One region of the Actinopolymorpha sp. NPDC004070 genome, then DNA from elsewhere that is predicted to be linked to it. Evidence: riboswitches for the same ligand, from Rfam matches in the RefSeq annotation. Region 1 holds a riboswitch; the other holds the start of a gene.
What was found. Region 1 has a riboswitch for thiamine pyrophosphate ahead of ABZV93_RS09390 (ECF transporter S component). Riboswitches for the same ligand answer to the same signal wherever they lie in the genome.

Region 1 (4,468 bases):
GACAGGTGCAGCGGCCCGGCCGACAGCCACACCGTGCCGCCGGTCTGGTCGGTGAACAGCAGGGTGGACACCGCGAGCCCGGCGACGGTGACGAACAGCAGCACCAGCCGGCGGAGAAACGTCCGCCACCGCAGGCCGGCCGCGGCGATGGCGACCAGCTCGGCGCCGAGGACGAGGGCCGGCGTCACCGCGTCGGCGGTGAGCAGCAGCCCGGCCAGGATCACGAACGCGGCCACGATCTTGGTGACCGGGTTCAGCCGGGTGACCGGGGCGTTCGGGTCGGTGACGATCGGCTCGGCGAGGACGCTCACCCGATCACCCGCCCGGACCGTACGCGGATCTCCCGGTCGCCGAGCGCGGCGATCAGGTCGCGGTCGTGGCTCACGCAGCAGATGGCGTGGCCGCCGTCGCGCAGCTCGGCGAGCAGGTCGACCAGCTCACCCCAGGTACGCCGGTCCTGCCCGAACGTCGGTTCGTCCAGGACGAGCACCCGCGGACCGGCCGCCAGCGCGGTGCCCACCGACAGCCGCCGCTTCTCCCCGCCGGACAGGGTGAACGGGTTCGCGTCGGCGAGGTGGTCCAGGGCGAGCCGGTGCAGGAGTTCGTCCACCCGGCGTCCGGTGTCCTCGGGGGACAGGCCCGCCAGCCGGGGCCCGAGGGCGAGCTCGGCCCGCACGCTCGCGGTGAGGAACTGGTGCTCGGGATCCTGGAAGACCGTGCCCACCGCGCGTACCAGCTGGGCCGCCCGCCAGCGGTGCAGTGGCCGACGGCCGCCGGCGAGGCTGGGGGACCGGCCGGACGACAGCTCGGGGGCGACGGTCACCTCGCCCGACGACGGGGCGAGCAACCCGGCCGTCAGCATGGCGAGAGTCGACTTCCCTGAGCCGTTCGCGCCGGAGACCGCGACCACCTCACCGGCGGACAGCCGCAGGTCGGCACCGGTGAGGGCGGGCCGGTCCGCGGCCGGGTAGGTGTAGCTGACCGATGCAGCGGTGAGCAGCTCGGCCGAGGCAGCCGGAGCGGCCGGCGCGGGCGAGCCGGTCGAGGTGGTCGAGGTGGTCGGGGTGGTCGGGGCAGGCGGCCGCCGGGGTGCCGGCAGCTCGCCCGGGATCCACACACCGGCCGCGGCGAGCGACGCGTGGTCGGTGGCGAAGACCTTCTCCGGGCTGCCGTCGGCGAGGACGCCGCCGCCGGAGCGGAGCACCACCACCCGGTCCACCAGCGGCAGCCAGTCGCCGACCCGGTGGTCGACCACGACCAGCGTCGCTCCGGTGGCCGCGACCACCTGGTCGACGGCCTGGCGTACGAGCGCCGCCCCGTCGGGGTCGAGGTTGGCGGTCGGCTCGTCCAGCAGGATCAGGTCCGGGCGCAGCGCCACCACCCCGGCCAGAACGAGCCGTTGCTTCTCCCCGCCCGACAGCCGCCCGGTCGGATGGTCCCTGCCGTACGGGAAACCGGTCAGCGCGAGCGCGTCGTCGACCCGCGGCCAGATGCGCTCGGTGGGCACGGCGCGGTTCTCCAGCCCGAACGCCACGTCGTCGCCGGCCCGGGCCATCACCAGCTGCGTCTCGGGATCCTGGAACGCCAGGCCGATCCGGTCGCGTACCTGCGGCGGTGGCGACCCACCGACCAGCAGGGTGCCCTCGACGTCGGCGGACTGTTCGGTGTCCAGCAGACCGGCCAGGCCGGTGAGCAGGGTGCTCTTGCCCCCACCGGACGGGCCGGCGAGCAGCACCCGCTCGCCGGGCTCGACGTCGAGATCGAGATCGCGGACCGCCCACGTCTGCCGGCCGGCGTACCGGAAGGACCACCCACGGGCCCGGACCGCCAGTGCGGAGCCGGGCCCGGACGCGGCGGGCAGCGAGGCCGTCGCCGACGCGCTCACCGGGATGTCTGCTCCCGGCCGGACGCGAACGGTGCCAGGACGCCGGTGGCGGCGAGGGTGCGGACGAGGGCGAACGAGCCGGCCCCGGCGATGACGAGCGAGCTCACCACCACGAGCACGCCGTACACGAGCTGCCAGGTCGGCGCCCACTTGAGGTTGTAGAGCACGTTGTCCATGACGGCCGGGACCACCCCCGCGACCGCACCGGCGAGCAGCGCCACCGGCAGCCGCCAGCGGCGGTAACGGAACGCCGCGAAGACGAGTTCGGCGGCCAGGCCCTGGACCAGTCCGTACAGGATGATCGCCAACGGCGAGGGCGCGGCGAAGTAGACCGAGACGGCGGCGGCGACGAGTTCGGTGAACACCGCGGCGCCGGGCTTGCGGATCAGCAGGCCGCCGAGGACGCCGGGGAGCAGCCACATGCCGTACATCACGGCCTGACCGGGCGGGAAGCCGGTGAACACGGGGCCGAGCGCCGCCCACAGGGCGTTCCAGGCGCCGAACACCACGCCGAACGCCACCGCGACCACGGCGGCGACCACGATGTCGACGGTGCGCCACCGCCGGTCGACAGGTCGCTGACCGCGGGTCGCGGTCGAGGTCACATCCTGGGTCATGAACGTCCTCCCTGTACCGGGGAGGAGACGCGGCCTGAGTGCCACGGGTCCGACTCGCCGCGGGGCTCCGCACCGCCCGATCGGTCGATCGGCCGGGCACGGGCCCGGTGACGAACGGACAGACCGACTTCCTGCGCTGGCATTACCCAGATCAGGTTCGAGGGTCTGCGGGCGGCGCCATCTCTGGCGGCCCCGCACTCTCAGCGCTTCCGCGCTCCCCTGTCGTCTGCTGTTGTCTGTCGCTACTGCTGTCCTGCTGGCCTGTGTTTCTTGTGTCGCTGCCGCCCGAAGGTTACACCTGGCCGCCGGGACTCGCGGGCGCCCGGGCGGTGCCGGGGCGTCGTCCGCCCAGGGACGGCGACGGCTCGCCGCCCACGTGGGGCGGTCGGGCCGTCAGACGCCCAGCGGGGCGTGGGCCAGCGCCTGGACAGCCGCCGGCGGACCGCCGACCTCGGCCCGGGACGCACCCCTGCGCCCGAACATGTACAACGTGATCTCGCTCGGGCGCCCGGACAGCACGGCGGTCGGCTCGCCCTTGCGGACCCGGGCGGTGGCGCCGTCGGGGCGGGCCACCAGCACTCCGGCCGCGGACCGGCGGAACAGCATCCGCCCGGCGCTGCCGACCCGCCGCCACAGGAGGTTTTCGAAGTCGTTCGGCAGGTCGCGCGGGGTCCAGTCCGGCTGGGCACGCCGCACGTCCTCGTGGTGGACGAAGAACTCCACCGTGTTGGCCGCACGGTCCACCACCGGCAGCCGCGCCGGGGACCACGTGGGCGGACCCTGTCGGAAGCGGTCGACCACCCCGGTGTAGCCGAGCCGCCCGACGAGGCCGGCCATGTGTTCCTTCGTCTTGTCGGCGAGGGGCGGCAGCAGGATGCCCGCGGCACCGAGCGGGTCACTCTCCCGGATCACCAGGTGGGCGGCGAGGTCGGACGTCGTCCAGTCGGCGCACAGGGTGGGCGCGTCCGGCCCCAGCGTGTCCAGCAGGTCGGCGAGCGCTCGGCGTTCGGCGCGGGCGTGATCAGTCATGCCCCGATCGTAGGGCGCTCGCGCCCGACTCGAAGTCGGCTACCTGACGCGTGTCTCCTCCGCCCGCCGGCTCACGCCCGGATCTGGGCTGGATCCTGGGCCGGGACAGACGCTAGGCCAGCAGTTCCACCTGGGCGAGGGCCACCGGCTCGCCGCCGGCCGCGTTCTCGGGCGCCGGCGCGAGGTCGAGCCGGTAGTGGGTGTAGTCACCGGGCGTGGCTACCCGGAACGGCCGGGTGTGCACCGGCCACGCGAACTCCTCCCCGCTCCTGGTGTCCAGAACCTCCCAGCTGGTCCCGTCCCGGGAGCCGGCGAGCACCCACGCCGTGGGGGCCGCGCCGGCGTTCTCCACCGCGGAGGTGAGCGTGTAGAAGGCAACCCGGGCCGGTGCCGCCAGCTCGTACGACACCCACCGCTGGGTGCCGGTGAACGTCACCGAGCCGGCCGAGCTGTCGTCGAACAGGTACTCGGCGTCCACGCCCTCGCTCGCCCGGGCCGTGCCCGCGCTGGGCCGGGTGACGTCGACGAGAGGTGCGGGTGCCTCGCCGGGCTCGGTGAGCGACGGCGGTGCGGCGTCGGGTCCGCTCGCCCAGTCGGACGGCTCGGGCCCCATGGCGAACTCCAGCACGCCGCCCTTGGCGAGCAGGTCGTGCGGCAGCCAGGCCCGGTCGTAGGGCACACCGTCCACGGTGAGGCCCTGCACGTGGATGTTGCCCGCGTCGTTGTCCGGTGCGCTGATCACCAGGTCGGCGCCGGACTCCAGGTGCACGGTCGCCCGGGTGAACAACGGCGAGCCGATCGCGTAGCGGGGGCTGCCCATCTGCAGCGGGTAGAACCCGAGCGCGCTGAACACCTGCCACGCCGACATCTCACCGTTGTCCTCGTCGCCGCAGTAGCCCTGCCCGAGCTCGCTGCCGAGGTAGAGCCGGTTGAGCAC
Region 2 (4,468 bases), on a different contig from region 1:
GACTCCTCCGGGTCCTCGCCGTGCCCGCCCTTCAGCAGGACCCGGGGTACGCCGAGAGCCAGTAGGTCAGCGGCCTGGCGTTCCACCTCGGCGGGCGTGCGGGCCGGCGAGGTGTCCAGGAGGGCGGCGGCCTCGGGGAGGTTCGGGGTCACCAGGGCGGCCAGCGGGAGCAGGTCGGTCCGCACGACCGCGACCGCGTCCTCGGTGAGCAGCCGGTCCCCGCTGGAGGCGACCATCACCGGGTCGAGCACCACCGACGGGAGCCGATCCCGGTGGCGGCGGAGCGCGTCCGCGACCGTGTGCACGACCGTGGCGTCGGCGAGCATGCCGACCTTCACCGCGTCCACGCGGACGTCGGCGACGAGGGTGTCCACCTGCTCGGCGACGAACGCCGGCGGGACGACGTGGATGCCGGTGACGCCGCGGGTGTTCTGCGCTGTCAGCGCCACCAGGACGGCGGTGCCGTAGGCGCCGAGGGCGGAGAACGTCTTCAGGTCGGCCTGGATCCCCGCGCCACCGGAAGGGTCGCTGGTGGCGATGGTCAGGGCGACGGGCACGTGAGCGGTCATCGAACCTCCGTACGCAGGGCTCGGGCGGCCGCCGCTGGGTCGGGCCGGCCGCACACCGCGCTCACCACCGCGATCCCGGCCACGCCGGTGGCGCGCACGGCGGCGGCGTTGTCCGGGCCGATGCCGCCGATCGCCACGCAGGGCAGGCCCGCCGCGGCGGCAGTGGCGACGAGGTCGGCGAGAAGGGCCAGGCCGCCCGGCGACGCCGCGTCCGCCTTCGTCGTCTGGGCGAAGACCGGGCCCACGCCGAGGTAGTCCACGGTCCCCGGCGGCAGTGTGAGCGCGCCGTCGAGGTGGCCAGGAGCGTGCACGGACAGCCCGATCCACGCACCCGGCCCGAGCAGGTCGCGCGCGTGCTCCGGCGGCAGGTCGGACTGGCCGAGGTGGACGCCGTCCGCACTGAGCGCGTACGCGACGTCGGCACGGTCGTTCACGAACAGGGGTACGCCGGTCCCGGCGAGCACCTCGCGCACCTGCGCGCCGGTACGGAGCAGGTCCCGGGTCGTGGCGCCCGGGTCGCGCAGCTGTACGGCACTCACCCCGCCGGCAACGGCGTCCCGCACCGTCGCGGCCACCCCGCGCGGGCCACACAGCGCGGCGTCGGTGACGAGGTAGAGCGAGAGGTCGAGCGCCCCGCCCGGATGGTCGCCCATCGGTGTCAACCCAGCCTTGCGGCGGCGCGGATCCGGTCGGCGCCGGTGGCGTCCAGCTCGTCCAGCAACGCGGTGGCGAACGACCCGGGCCGCGGCGCCCGCGCGGCCGCCGCCTCTCCGGCGAGAGTGAGCAGCACCGTCGCCGCGGTGGCGGCCAGCAGGGCGTCCCCGGTCACCGCGAGGCAGCCGGCGGTGAGCGCGCCGAGCACGCAGCCGACACCGGTGACCCGGGTCATCAGCGGATGGCCGTTGGCGATCCGTACGGTGCGTTCGCCGTCGGTGAGCAGGTCGACCGGGCCGCTCACCGCCACCGTCAGGCCGTACGTTCCGGCCAGCGACCGGGCGGCCGGCCACGCCTGCTCCGGATCGGCGGTCGACTCCACGCCGCGGCCACCGGCGCCGCCGGTCAGGGCGAGCACCTCCGAGGCGTTCCCCCGTACGACCGCGGGCGGTGCGAGCGCGAGCAGGTCACCTGCCAGGGCGGTACGCCACGGCAGCGGACCGGCGGCCACGGGGTCGAGCACCCACGGCCGCCCGGCCCGGGCGGCCGACGTCACCGACGCCCGCATGCCCTCGGCCGAGGCGTGGGTGACCGTACCGAGGTTGACCAGCACCGCACCGGCGCCGGCGGCGAGCACCTGCGCGTCCTCGGGGGTGTCGGTCATCGCCGGTGACGCGCCCGCGGCGAGCAGGGCGTTGGCGGTGAAGTTGGCGACGACGAGATTGGTGAGGCAGTGCACCAGCGGCGCCTGGTCGCGGAGGTCCTCGCGTACCCCCGCTACGGCGTCCGCGGTGACAGACGTGGTCGTGACCATCGCGCGACAGTCCCTTCGCCAGCATGATCTGGATCAGGTTCGACGGGTGTGATCTCAGTCCCGGCGTACGGGACACCCCGCGTCACTGCGTCCGACCGTACCGGCTGGGCGCACGACGTGCGAACGCCGGTCCACGCGGTCAGCCCGCGTGGACCGGCGTTCGCCGGGTGCAATGCCCGGTGCGTCGCTCTCGCCGGTCAGCCCTTGCGGCGGTTGACCTCCTCGGTCGCCTGCGGCAGCACCGCGTGCAGGTCGCCGACGACGCCGAAGTCGGCCATCTCGAAGATCGGCGCCTCCGGGTCCTTGTTGACCACCGCGATCGTCTTCGAGGTCTGCATGCCCGCCCGGTGCTGGATCGCACCGGAGATGCCGGCGGCGAGGTACAGCTGCGGGGAGACGGTCTTGCCCGTCTGGCCCACCTGGTACGCGTGGGGGTACCAACCGGCGTCCACGGCGGCGCGGGACGCGCCGACCGCGCCGCCGAGCGCGTCGGCGAGCCCCTCGACGACGGCGAAGTTGTCCGCCGAGCCGACGCCGCGGCCACCGGAGACGACGATCGCCGCCTCGGTCAGCTCCGGGCGCCCGGTCTGGGTGCGCGGCGAACGCTCCACCACCCGCGCGGCCCGGGCCCGGTCCGACACCGTGACGTCGGTCTTCTCCTCCACCGGCTGGGCGGGTGCGGGTTCGGGCGTGGCGGAGTTGGGCTTGACGGTCAGGATCGGCGTGCCGTGGGTGACCCGGGACCGGACGGTGTAGTTGCCGGCGAACACCGCCTGGGTGGCGACGACCGTGCCGTCACCGGGCTGCACGTCCACGACGTCGGTGAGGACGCCGGACGCGAGCTTGATCGCCAGCCGCCCGGCGATCTCCTTGCCCTCCGCGCCGGAGGCCAGCATGATCGCGGCCGGCGTGGCGCGCTCGGCGAGCTGGGCCAGCGCCTCCGCCTTCGGTGCCACGAGGTGGTCGGTCAGCTCCGGCTGCTCCAGCAGGTAGACCTTCTGGGCGCCGTACGTCGCCAGGGTGTCCCTGGCCTGCTCGTAGCCGCTGCCGACGAACACCGCGTAGGGTTCGCCGAGGCGCCGCGCCATGGTCAGCAGCTCGGTGGTGGTCTTGCGTACGACCCCGTCGACGTGGTCGACGAGAACCAGGATCTCGCTCATTTCGGCACGCTTCCTTGCAGTCGCCCGCGGTCGGTCGCCCGTACCCGGATCGGTGGTCGAAGGTCTTCGGCAGCTTGCGGCAGGTCTCGCGGCAGGTCGCGGCAGATCAGACGAACCGCTGCTCGGCGAGGTACGCCACGAGCCGCTGCCCGCCGTCGCCCTCGTCGGTGACGACCGTGCCCTTCTGCCGCGGCGGCCGGGCCTCGAAGGAGTCGACCGCGGTCCATGCGGCGGCCAGGCCGACGGCACCGGCGTCGACGCCGAGGTCGGCGAGGCTCCAGGTCTGCACCGGCTTCTTCTTCGCCGCCATGATGCCCTTGAACGACGGGTAGCGGGGCTCGTTGGCCTGGTCGGTGACCGAGACCACGGCCGGCAGGGAGGCCTCGACGGTCTCGGTGGCGGCCTCGCCGTCGCGGCGGATCCGTACCGTGCCGTCACCGACCTCGAGCTCACTGGCGAAGGTGACCTGCGGCAGGTCCAGCCGCTCGGCCAGCATCGCCGGGATCACCGACATGCTGCCGTCGGTGGACGCCATCCCGCACAGCACGAGGTCGACCGGCTGCTCGGCGCCCAGCTTGCGGACCGCCTCGGCCAACACCAGCGACGTGCCCACCGAGTCCGAGCCGTGGATGGCGTCGTCGAGCACATGCACGGCCTTGCCCGCGCCCATCTGCAGGCTCTTCTTCAGCGCGTCGGCGGCGTCGGCGGGACCGACGGTGAGGACTGTCACCTCGGCGTCGCCGGCGTCGGCGAGCTTGAGGGCGGCCTCGACGGCGTACTCGTCCAGCTCCGACAGCAGGCCGGGCACGCCGGACCGGTCGACGGTCCGGTCGCCGGCGTCGAAGCCGCGTTCCGCGGTCGCGTCCGGGACGTACTTCACACACACCACGATGTTCATGCTCGCGTCCGGCTCCTCACTCGCGTCCTTGGCTCGCCTGGGGTTCCGCCCCAACCGTAGACGGGACCTACCCGACTGGCGCGAGGTTACCCGTGAGTAGCTTCGCGGGCAACCGCCAGGCACCCGGGGAGCACGAGCGCCCTCCCCGGGACCCGGCGTGCGTACGAGGCGTCCTACAGAACGGCGGTCAGCGACTCGGCGGTCTTGGCCACCGCGTCACGCGGAGCCATGGCCCGCAGCTCCGCGTTGAACGGCTCGACCTTGACCGGCCCGACGTACCCGATCTTGCGCAGGGCACCCACGAAACCGGCCACGTCGATCACCCCGGTCGCGCCGGGCAACATGCGCTGACCGTCCTGCTGCTGGTCACGCT

Region 2: it holds a riboswitch for thiamine pyrophosphate, as region 1 does, so the genes downstream of both, thiM (hydroxyethylthiazole kinase) here and ABZV93_RS09390 (ECF transporter S component) in region 1, are expected to answer to the same signal.

What each region holds. Positions count from the first base shown of each region.
Region 1 covers NZ_JBEXMJ010000004.1:117,501-121,968, reverse strand. Annotated here, with positions in the region: gene ABZV93_RS09400 (energy-coupling factor transporter transmembrane component T) at 1-311, opposite strand, end outside; gene ABZV93_RS09395 (ABC transporter ATP-binding protein) at 308-1,885, opposite strand; gene ABZV93_RS09390 (ECF transporter S component) at 1,882-2,502, opposite strand; TPP riboswitch at 2,614-2,733, opposite strand; gene ABZV93_RS09385 (TIGR03085 family metal-binding protein) at 2,896-3,531, opposite strand; gene ABZV93_RS09380 (GH92 family glycosyl hydrolase) at 3,644-4,468, opposite strand, start outside.
Region 2 covers NZ_JBEXMJ010000025.1:6,462-10,929, reverse strand. Annotated here, with positions in the region: gene thiD (bifunctional hydroxymethylpyrimidine kinase/phosphomethylpyrimidine kinase) at 1-569, opposite strand, end outside; gene thiE (thiamine phosphate synthase) at 566-1,222, opposite strand; gene thiM (hydroxyethylthiazole kinase) at 1,228-2,037, opposite strand; TPP riboswitch at 2,030-2,127, opposite strand; gene ABZV93_RS28635 (electron transfer flavoprotein subunit alpha/FixB family protein) at 2,235-3,197, opposite strand; gene ABZV93_RS28630 (electron transfer flavoprotein subunit beta/FixA family protein) at 3,304-4,095, opposite strand; gene ABZV93_RS28625 (sugar phosphate isomerase/epimerase family protein) at 4,269-4,468, opposite strand, start outside.